2 regions of the Alloyangia pacifica genome follow, and region 1 is predicted to be linked to the other one. Evidence: riboswitches for the same ligand, from Rfam matches in the RefSeq annotation. Region 1 holds a riboswitch; the other holds the start of a gene.

Region 1 (5,249 bases):
GGCGCGCTGCTGCGCCTCGCGCTGTCGTCCGCCCAGCCTCTCGGCCCGAGACGCGGCTGGAAGGCGGCCTATCCCATCGTGCAATGGAGCCACGTCACATGATCGTCGCGGGCTTCGGATTCCGGCAGGGCGCGGGCGCCTCCAGCCTGCGCGACGCCTATGACCGGGCCCGCGCCGGGCGGGAGGCGGGCTGTCTCGCCACGGCCAAGGACAAGGCAGACGCCCCCGCCCTGCGTGCCCTGGCCGGATCTCTCGGCCTGCCGGTCGCTGGCGTCCCGGCCTGCCAGCTCTCCGCGCAGGGCACGGCAACCGACTCCCCCCGCGTGCGCGCCGAACGCGCCACCGGCTCGGTCGCCGAGGCCGCGGCCCTTTGCGCCGCCGGGCCGGGCGCACGTCTGCTTGGCGCGCGCGTGATTTCCTCTGACCGCATGGCCAGCTGCGCGCTGGCAGAAGGACCCGATCCATGACCGTTCACTTCATCGGCGCCGGCCCCGGCGCGCCCGACCTGCTGACCCTGCGCGGCCGCGACATCATCGCGCGCTGCCCGGTCTGCCTCTACGCCGGCTCGCTGGTCCCCGAGGCGATCCTTGGCCATTGCCCCCCCGGCGCGCGGATCGTCAACACCGCGCCGCTGGACCTCGACCAGATCATCGCCGAGATCCGCCTCGCCCATGACGCGGGGCAGGACGTGGCGCGGCTGCATTCGGGGGATCTTTCGGTCTGGTCGGCGATGGGCGAGCAGATGCGCCGACTGAAGGCGCTCGGCATCCCCGTCTCGGTCACCCCCGGCGTGCCTGCCTTCGCCGCCGCCGCAGCCGCGCTCGGCGCCGAGCTGACCCTGCCGGGCCTCGCGCAATCGGTGGTGCTGACCCGCACGCCGGGCCGGGCCTCGTCGATGCCCGAGGGCGAGACGCTGGCCAATTTCGCCGCCACCGGCGCGACGCTGGCCCTCCACCTGTCGATCCAGAACATCGCGCGGGTGGTTGCCGATCTCTCCCCCGCCTATGGCGCGGACTGCCCCGTCGCCGTGGTCTACCGCGCCAGTTGGCCCGACGAGGTGATCCTGCGCGGCACGCTGTCGGACATCGAGGGCAAGCTCGGCGCGGGCATCACCCGCACCGCGCTCATCCTCGTCGGCCCGGCGCTGGCGGGCGAGGGCTTTGACGAGAGCTGCCTTTACGCAGCCGACTACGACCGCCGCTACCGCCCGCAAAGCGCCGAGAGCCCGTGGAGTGGCTGGACCCCCGAGCAGGAGGCGCAGACCGATGGCTGAGGTTCCCGGACTTCTGGTCTCGGCGCCCTCGTCGGGCACCGGCAAGACCACGGTGATGCTGGGGCTGCTGCGGGCGCTGGCGGAGGACGGCTTGGCGGTTCAGCCCTTCAAGTCCGGCCCCGACTACATCGACCCGGCCTTCCACCGCGCCGCCAGCGGGCGGCCAAGCTTCAACCTCGACGGCTGGGCCATGGGACCACACCTCTGGCAGGCGATCGCGGCGCAGGCGGCGGGGGCGGACATCAGCCTCGCCGAGGGCTCGATGGGGCTCTACGACGGGGTCGCCACGCGCGGTCAGCAGGGCTTTGGCAGCAGCGCCGAGACGGCGCGGGCGATGGGCTGGCCGGTGGTGCTGGTGCTCGACGTGGGCGGTCAGGCGCAATCCGCCGCCGCAACGGCGCTGGGGTTCCGGCAGTACATGCCCGATCTGCCCTTCGCCGGGGTGATCCTCAACCGCGTTGCCTCGCCCCGCCACGAGCGGCTCACGCGGCTCGGGATGGAGCGCGCCGGGCTGCCGGTGCTCGGCGTGCTGCCCCGGCGCGGCGACCTGACCCTGCCGGAGCGGCACCTTGGCCTCATTCAGGCCGTGGAGCATCCGGACCTCGAAGCCGCCATCGCCGGTTATGCCGCCTTCCTGCGCGAGCACGTGGACCTTGCCGCGCTCCGCACCGCCGCGGCGGGCGGGCCGTTTCCCGAGGATGCGCCAGCCCTGCCCAGACCCCCGGCGCAGCGCATCGCGCTGGCGCAGGACGCGGCCTTTTCCTTCACCTATCCGCACCTTCTCGAAGGCTGGCGCGCCGCCGGGGCCGAGGTCCTGCCGTTCTCGCCGCTCGCCGATGAGCCGCCCGCCGCCGGGGCCGATCTGGTCTGGCTGCCCGGAGGCTACCCCGAACTGCACGCCGGGCGCCTTGCCGCCGCCGACACCTTCCGCGCCGGGTTGCGCCGCCATGCCGAGACGCGCCCCGTCCACGGCGAGTGCGGCGGCTACATGGCCCTTGGCGCGGGGCTGATCGACAAAGGCGGCAGGCGGCACGAAATGGCGGGCCTGCTGGGCCTCGTCACCAGCTACGAGACCCGCAAGTTTCACTTGGGCTATCGCCGCGCGGTGCTGCGCGCGCCGATGCCGGGCTTCGACGCCGGGGCGGCGCTGCGCGGCCATGAGTTCCATTACTCCACCATTTTGGAGCAACCCGACCCGCCGCTGGCCGAGGTCGCCGATGCCGATGGCGCCCCGGTGGCCGAGACCGGCTCGCGGCGCGGGCAGGTCACGGGAACCTTCTTTCACCTGATTTCGGCGGAGGAGCCGTCTGCCCCCCGCGCACAAGCACAAGAGGAGGCGCGCATCCAGACCAAAGCACGGCGCTGAGCCGACCCCGCATGGTGTCCCGCACGGGACGCAAGGGAACCGGGTGAGAGGCCCGGACTGCCCCCGCAACTGTAAGCGAGGAGCGCCGAGGAAGATCCACTGGCAGGCATGCCGGGAAGGGCCGAGGCGCGACGATCCGCGAGTCAGGAAACCTGCCATGCGACCCCCTTTCCCGCCCTCAGGGGCAATTTCGCTGCCGGTGGGGCAGCCACACGTAAAGGAAATATCATGCATATCGAACCCGGCGTCGTAGACGGCGCCAAACTTGCCTTCGCCGCCGTCACCGCGGCAGGCGCCGCGGGCTATACCGCCAAGCTCGCCGCAGAGGACGCGGCGCGCAGCAATCTCGTTTCGCTCGCCGCGCGCACGCTGATGGCCGCCGTTGGCACCTTCGTTTTCTTCGAGGTGCTGCCGCACTTCCCGGTCGGTGTCTCTGAGGTGCATTTCATCCTCGGCTCGACACTTTTCCTGCTGCTCGGCACCGCGCCCGCCGCGATGGGTCTGGCGCTGGGTCTGCTGGTGCAGGGGCTGTTCTTCGCGCCCAGCGACCTGCCGATGTATTTCGTCAATGTCACCACGCTTCTGGTGCCGCTCTTTGCAACCGCGGCGCTCGCCCGTCGTGTGGTGCCCGCCGACACGGCCTATGTGGACCTGCGCTATGCCGACGTGCTGAAGCTCTCGGGTGTGTTCCAGGCCGGGGTCGTCGCCTGGGTCGCCTTCTGGGTCTTCTACGGCCAGGGCGTCTCGGCCGAGACCTTCGGCGCGGTGCTGACCTTCGGCGGCGCCTACATGCTGGTGCTGCTGATCGAGCCGCTGGCCGATCTCGCCGCGCTTGCCGCCGCGAAATCGCTGCGCGACACCGGGCTCGGCCGGCTCTTCGCGCCAAGGCTCTATACCGCCTGACCAAGCGCCCGGTCCCCAGAGCGGGGCCGGGCACCCACCGCAAGGACAACTCCATGATCCAGGACCTCTGGCTTGTCGGCATCGGCACCGGCAGCCCCGGCCATGTGACCCTCGAGGGGGTGCAGGCGCTGCGCGACGCGGCGGTCATCCTGCTGCCGCTGAAGGGCGAGGCGAAAGACGACCTCCGGGCACTGCGCCAGGTGATCCTCGAGGCCGCGGGCACAAACGCCGAGATCCGCACCTTCACCTACCCCGTGCGCGATCCGGCGCTTCCCTATGTCGAGCGCGTCGCCGCCTGGCACGACGAGATCGCCCGGCGCTGGATCGCGGCGCTGCACGGCGCGCCGGAGGGGCCGGTCGCCCTGCTGGTCTGGGGAGATCCCGCGCTCTACGACAGCACGCTGCGCATCGCCGGGCGCCTGCTGCCGCCCCCGAGGCTGCGGGTGGTCCCCGGCATCACCGCGATCCAGGCGCTGACCGCCGCCCATGCGATCCCGCTCAACAGCGTGAACGGCGCGGTAAAACTCACCACCGGGCGGCGCCTCCGCGCGCAGGGCTGGCCCTCGAGCGAGGAGACCGTGGTGGTGATGCTCGACGGGGAATGCAGCTTCGCGGGGCTCCCTGCCGAGGGGCTGCACATCTGGTGGGGGGCCTACCTCGGCAGCCCGGCGCAGATCCTCCGCTCCGGCCCGCTGGCCGAGGTCGCGCAGGAGATCATCGCCCTGCGGCAGACGGCGCGGGCGAAGCATGGCTGGATCATGGACACCTACCTGCTTCGCCGTGCCTCCGCGGACGGCGCAGACTGACGCCTGCGTGTCCGACGACCGGATCCCGGCCCTTCGTCCCCGGAAGCCCCAAACGAAAAGCCTTGGTGCCGGAAAGCACCAAGGCGAAAGGTTCTCAAATGAGCTGCGGCGCCACCACTCACGGATACTCGTCAAAAAGGCACTCTTGACCTAACGCCACGTCGGGTGCGTAGCACGGAGCTCACCTGACTCCAAGAGATTATCAAATTGATAAAGTTAACTGGGCGGCGACCTGTGACATTTCTTGACCCCATGGCCGCGCTGCGCAAAGACTTGCTGCCATGAACAAACTCAGCTCCATCCTTCAGCTCCGCGAGATGCTGCGCCAGCTCGAGCGCGATGTCGGTCTCGAAGATCTCAGCCGCCTGGAACGCGACGTGCTCCTTGCCGCGCATGGACTTTGCGAGCGGCCCGGCGACGTGATCAGCTCCGAGCAGATCCGCGACCATGCGCTGGTCCGCTGCACCGCGCAGGCGACCTTCTACCGGGCCATCCGCACCCTTCTCGACCGCGGGCTTCTGGAACGGGCGGCGGACACCAAGGCGCGGGCCTACGTCGTGCGGAGCGACCTTGTCGGCGCGCCGCTGCCGCTGAGCTGAGCCCCTGCCCCGCGCGCGCCCGACATGACGGTCCTACAGAACTTCTCCGTGGTGATCCTGGCCTATGTCCTCGCACACGGCCTGACCGCGCTTCTGATCACCCCGGTGCAGTCGCGGCTCATGCCGGAGCTCACCATCTTTGCCAGCCTGGCCTACCTGCCGCATGGCGTGCGGGTGCTCTCGACCTGGCTGCTCGGCAAGCGGGCCTTCTTGCCGCTGTTTCTGGGCGCCTTCCTGTCGGAGGCCCTCTTCACGCGGGCGGAGATCAGCACCCCGACCCAGCCGCTGATCCTGCTGTCCAT
Region 2 (5,249 bases), on a different replicon from region 1:
CGCTGCGCCCCCGCAAGGTTACGGAGAGATCGTGAAGCGACAGGAGGCTCATGCCCGTTCCCCCCGGCTGCGCCAGACGAGGTGCAGGAAGAAGGGCGCGCCAACCAGTGCGGTCAGCACCCCGAGCTTGAGGTCGCTGTCCGGCGCCACAACCCGCACTGCGATGTCCGCGGCAAGCAGCATGGCCGCGCCGCCCGCCGCCGACACCCAGAGCAGCGGCCCGGGCCGTCCACCGACGGCACCGCGCAGCAGGTGCGGTACCACCAACCCGACGAAGCCGATCGCCCCCGCCACCGCGGTCCCTGCGCCGACGACGCAGGCGGTGCCCAAGACCACGCGCATCCGAAGCCGCCCGAGGTCAATACCCATCGAGGAGGCGGCGTCCTCGCCCAGCGTCAGTGCATCGAGCCCGCGTCCCACCCCGGCCAGCAGCAGCACCCCCAGGGCCATGAAGGGCAGCGCCAGCCAGACATGCAGCATCGAGCGGTCGGCGAGCGAGCCCATCATCCAGAAGACGATCTCGCTTGCGGCGAAGGGGTTGGGCGAAAGGTTCAGGACAAGCTGGGTCAGCGCCCCGGCCACCGCCGAAAGCGCCACCCCGGCCAGGATCAGCGTCAGCGTCTCTGCGCGCGGCCCGGCGAGCACGATGAGGATCAGCACAGCCACCACCGCGCCCGCCAGGGCGCTGAGCGGCAACGCCAGCGCAAAGGCCGCCGACAGCCCGGTCTGGATCGCCAGCACGGCCCCGAGCGCGGCGCTGGCCGAGACGCCCAGCAATCCGGGCTCGGCCAGCGGGTTGCGCAGGTAGCCCTGCATCGCCGCCCCTGCCAGCCCCAGCGTGCCGCCGATCATCAGCGCCAGCAGCACCCGGGGCAGGCGGATCTCGCGCATCACCATGGGCAACGGGCCGTCCCGGCCGAGGATCAGCGCGCGCAGGCTTTCGGGCAGGCTGACGTCCGCCGGGCCGAGCGACAGCGAGACCGCCGCCAGCGCCAGCACCAGCGGCAGGAGGATCGCGAGGGCGCGGGTCATTCGGTCTCCGTTTCGAGGGTTTTGCGAAACTCCGAGAGCTCCTCGATGGCCTGCAGCACGAAGGGTGTGCCGCAGACCCAGTCGGTGCCGGTGTTGGCGGTGGCAGCTTGGGCGGCGCGCAGTTGGCGGACAACGGGGTGCATCAGGATCTCCTCCGAGCGCGAGGCGCCGGGGTAGGGGCGGGCGGTGATCAGCGCCTCGGGCTGGGCCATGGCCAGCGCCTCGAGAGGCAGCTGGCCGCCGCCCCGCGCCCCGGCGATATTGTTGAAACCGGCGGCGAGCAGGATCTCCCCCGCGAGCGTCTGGTCGCCGGTGGTGTAGCCATTGGCGTAATAGAGCGCGGCAGAGGGGCGGCGGTCCACCTTTTCGCGGAGGGCGGCGAGGTGGGTCTCGAATTCGGTGATCAGCGCCTCGGCGCGCGCCTCCCGGCCCATCGCCTCGCCCAGCGTGCGCAGCCGCGCCGGCACGTCGGCGAGCGAGGCGGCGGGGGCAATCCGCAGTACCCGAGTTCCGAGCCGTTCGAGCATCTGCGCCGCCGCCTGCGCCGTATAGCTGCCGACGACCACGAGGTCCGGTTGCATCAGCCAGACCTCCTCGGCCTGGCCGTGGTTGACCGGGTAGGCCATCGCCGCATCGGCCATGGCCGAACTCATCGGGTCGCGGGCCAGCTTCGAGACCGAGAGCAACTGGCCCGGGGCCGCGAGCAGCATCGCCAGCTGGTCGGTGCAGAGGTTCATCGACACGACGCGCGCGGGGGCCTCCTGCGCGGCGGCCGGGGAGAAGCCCATAGCCGCGAGCAGGGACAGCAGGATCAGCGCGCGCCGCAGCATCAGAAGCTCGCCCTTACGCCGAAATAGGCGGCGCGGTCCGAGGTGCCGTAGCCCTTCACCACCTGGTAATCCTCGTCGAAGAGGTTCTCGACCCGTAGGTAGAGCTCGGCTTGGTCCGACAGGGCGTAGCGCAGGTTCATGTTGGCGACGGTGTAATCGTCCAGCGTCTCGTCGGCATCCTCGAGGCCCGAGACATGCTGCACCGTCAGGCCGGCACGGAAAGCATCGGTCACATCGGCGTCGAGCGACAGCGACAGGTCGTGCAGCGGCACGCGGGACAGGCGGTCGCCGGTCTGCGCGTCCTTGCTGTCGGTCCAGGTGTAGGCGGCGGCAAGCGACAGCGCCTCGGACAGGTTCACCCCGCCGGTCAGTTCCACGCCCTGCGTCCAGCTGGTGCCGTCGATCTGCACGTAATTTGGGTAGTTGTAGTCAATGAGGTCGGTGATCTCGGTGCGGAAGAGGGCCGCGCCGAGGTAGCCCGCGCCGAAGCGCTGTTCGACGCCGAGCTCGTAGCTCACCGAGGTCTCGGGCTCGAGAACCGGGTTACCTGAGCCGGTTGAGTAGAGCTCGTAGGGAGAGGGCGCGCGAAAGCCCGTGCCGACGCTGGCACGCAGCGTGAGGTCGGGGTTCGGAAGGTAGGCCAGCGAGATTCGGCCCGTGGTCTTGCCGCCGAATTCGGAGTGGTCGTCGTGGCGCAGGGCGGTGACCAGTTCCAGCTTGTCGCTCAGGTGCCAGTCGGCCTGTGCCCAGATTCCGAAGGTCGCGTAGTCGCCTTCGCTGTCACCCCATGCGCTGAGCACCTCGAACTCCTCGCGCATGTAATCGGCGCCGAAGGTGAGGGTTGCGGCGCCAAGTTCGGTCTGGCCCTCGTAGCCGAGGCCGCGGCGCTGGCCGAGATAGTCAGTATCCGACCCCTCGTAGGTGTCGGTGCGGTCGGTCTCGAAGGCCTGCGCCGAAAACTCGTGGCTGACGCCGCCGGTTTCCACGCGCGCGAAAGCCCGCGCGCCGTATTGCTCGCCCTCAACCTTCTCGTCGTGCGTGACGCCGTCCATCGGGCCGAACTCGTCGTAATCGTGGCTGCTTTTTTCCCAGAAGGCCGCGCCGCCCAGGGTCACCGTGTCGGTCAGCGCGTAGTCGCCCGAGAAGCTAAGACGGGTGGCCTCGTGACCGTCGGCCTCGTCGTTGCCGTCGTCTTCGTCGGCGGCGGAATAGCCGTCGGTCTTGATGTAACTCAGCGACGAGGCGAAACTGCCGCGCGTGCCAAGGTAGCTGAGGTTGTAGCCCAGCTTGCGGGTGTCATAGCTGCCGTATTCGGCTTCGACGCTCTGGCTTAGCCCTTCCTCGGTGGCGCGGTTGGTGGTGATGTTCACCACGCCGCCGATCGCCTCGGAGCCGTAGAGCGCCGATTGCGAGCCCTTCAGCACCTCGATGCGACTGATGCCGCCGGTGGTCAAGGTGCCGAAGTCGTATTGGATCTGAGGCGCCGAGGTGTCGGTGACGTCGATACCATCGATGTAGACGCCAACATATCGGCTCGAGAGGCCGCGAATGCGCATGTAGGTGAGCCCGCCGATACCGCCGTTACTCGATACGCTGACGCCGGACAGCCGCGCGAGGTGGTCGGCGAGCAGCGTCTCGCCGCTTTGCTCGAGGTCTTCATTGGTGACCACCTCCACCGTCACGCCGCTGCGCGCAAGCTCGGTGCTTTCGCCGCGATTGGCGCTGAGGGTCAGCGTGCCGAGGTCGGTGGCCTCCTGCGCGAAGGCGGTGCCGGTCAGGCCGAGCGTGGTGAGGGCGGTGGCTGTGAAGAGCGCTGCGCGCTGCGATGGCTTCATGGTCCCTTTTCCGTTCTTTTCTTGTCGCCGGAAGGGAGTCCCCTGCCGCAGACGGTTAGCGTGATGCCACCTCTACGGAAGGTCCGTCGCCCGCGGCGCTCCCCGCGCCGGGACTGGGTGATCGGCTTCGGCAGGTCTCCTGACTCGCGGGTCATCGCTTGGCCGGGTCTTCCCGCCCCGAAAGGCAGTGACTTAGGTCCGGCGTCGCTCTCCGCCTACAGTTGCGGGGGCAGTCACGGAGTTGGGCAGGCCGCCCGCACCGCATTCCCTATTCACCGGGCAGCAAGCCGCCCGGAACCGAAGCAGGGACGGCATAGCGACTCGCCGCGCGGCGCGCAATGATCAGAAACGGTCGGACACCTTGAGGCGCGCGGGCTCAGCTCCGCAGCCCGTCCAGGAGCGGCTGGCGCAGCACCACGGCGGCGGGCAGCAGGGACAGCAGCAGGGCGAGCGAGACGAAGCCGGCCAGCAGGTGCAGCTCGGTCCAGCCCGGCAGGGCCGAGATCGCGATGTCGGTGCGGGCGCTCAGCACGCGCGACAGCAGCTCCGCCGCGCCCCAGCCAACCGCCAGTCCGAGCAGCGCCCCCGCGAGCAGCAGCACCGCGCAGAAGGCCCAGACCGTGGCGAAGACGAAGCGCCGGGGCGCGCCGAGCGCGCGCAGCAGCGCGATCTGGCGGCGGAAGAGGCGGGTGAGGATGAAGAGCCCGGTGAGCACGCTCGCCGCCACCAGCCCCTGTGTGACCAGCGCCATCACCGACATCGCCTGGCGCACGTCGCCCATCACTCGGTAGAGCCGCGAAAGCACCGCGCCGGGGAAGAAGGCCATGGTTTCGCCGTCCCGGGTGAACTCGGAACGCAGCGCGTAATTGGCCCAGAGCTCCTGCGCTCGCACCACCACGGCGGGGGTGCCGGGAAAATACTCGGGATCGAAAGGCGCGCCGATCCGGGCCTCATTGTCCGGCGCGTGGCCGTTGGCGAGCCCGTGAATCTCCCAGACGTATTCGACCGGGATCAGGATCGCCCGATCCCAGGGCGTGCCGGTGGGCGCCATGCGGCCGACCACGGTGATCGCTGCGCCATGGTCGTGGGCCTCGTCGTGGAGAGTGTCTCCATCATGGTCCTCTGCCCCTACCGCCTGGTGGCTGCCGCCATGCGCCTCGGGATCGGCGGCGTCTCCGGTGCCATGCGCGGGGGTGAAGCCTGCGCCGATCTCCAGCGGCATCAGCGCGCCGATCACCGCCTCGGCGTGATCCTCCCAGAGCCGCCCCTCAATCCGGTCCTCGGAAAGATGGCGCAGGAAGTCCGCAGTGGTGCCGACCACCGGCGCGCTGCCGTAGCTGTCTCCGAACGCCAGCGGCGCGGCGATGGAGACCTGCGGGTGACCGGCGATCTCGGCGTAGGCGGTGCCCGAAACCAGCCCCATGTCCGAGGGCTGCAGGAAGACCGAGGCGAAGAGGGCAGTCAGCTCGCTGCCCGGCGCTGCGACGATGACATCGAACTTGTCCGCCGCCTGTGCCGTGCCGCGGCGCAGCCCGCGCTCCTGCGCCAGCAG

What was found. Region 1 has a riboswitch for cobalamin ahead of CEW88_RS21635 (energy-coupling factor ABC transporter permease). Riboswitches for the same ligand answer to the same signal wherever they lie in the genome.
Region 2: another riboswitch for cobalamin. It lies ahead of CEW88_RS15070 (TonB-dependent receptor plug domain-containing protein); the one in region 1 lies ahead of CEW88_RS21635 (energy-coupling factor ABC transporter permease).

What each region holds. Positions count from the first base shown of each region.
Region 1 covers NZ_CP022192.1:33,066-38,314, forward strand. The annotation lists gene cbiE (precorrin-6y C5,15-methyltransferase (decarboxylating) subunit CbiE) at 1-102, shown strand, start outside; gene CEW88_RS21620 (cobalamin biosynthesis protein) at 99-467, shown strand; gene cobM (precorrin-4 C(11)-methyltransferase) at 464-1,273, shown strand; gene CEW88_RS21630 (cobyrinate a,c-diamide synthase) at 1,266-2,639, shown strand; cobalamin riboswitch at 2,635-2,813, shown strand; gene CEW88_RS21635 (energy-coupling factor ABC transporter permease) at 2,868-3,542, shown strand; gene cobF (precorrin-6A synthase (deacetylating)) at 3,596-4,348, shown strand; gene CEW88_RS21645 (hypothetical protein) at 4,630-4,947, shown strand; gene CEW88_RS21650 (hypothetical protein) at 4,972-5,249, shown strand, end outside.
Region 2 covers NZ_CP022190.1:444,335-449,583, forward strand. The annotation lists gene CEW88_RS15055 (ABC transporter ATP-binding protein) at 1-52, opposite strand, end outside; gene CEW88_RS15060 (FecCD family ABC transporter permease) at 49-1,032, opposite strand; gene CEW88_RS15065 (ABC transporter substrate-binding protein) at 1,029-1,862, opposite strand; gene CEW88_RS15070 (TonB-dependent receptor plug domain-containing protein) at 1,862-3,697, opposite strand; cobalamin riboswitch at 3,810-4,014, opposite strand; gene CEW88_RS15075 (FtsX-like permease family protein) at 4,074-5,249, opposite strand, start outside.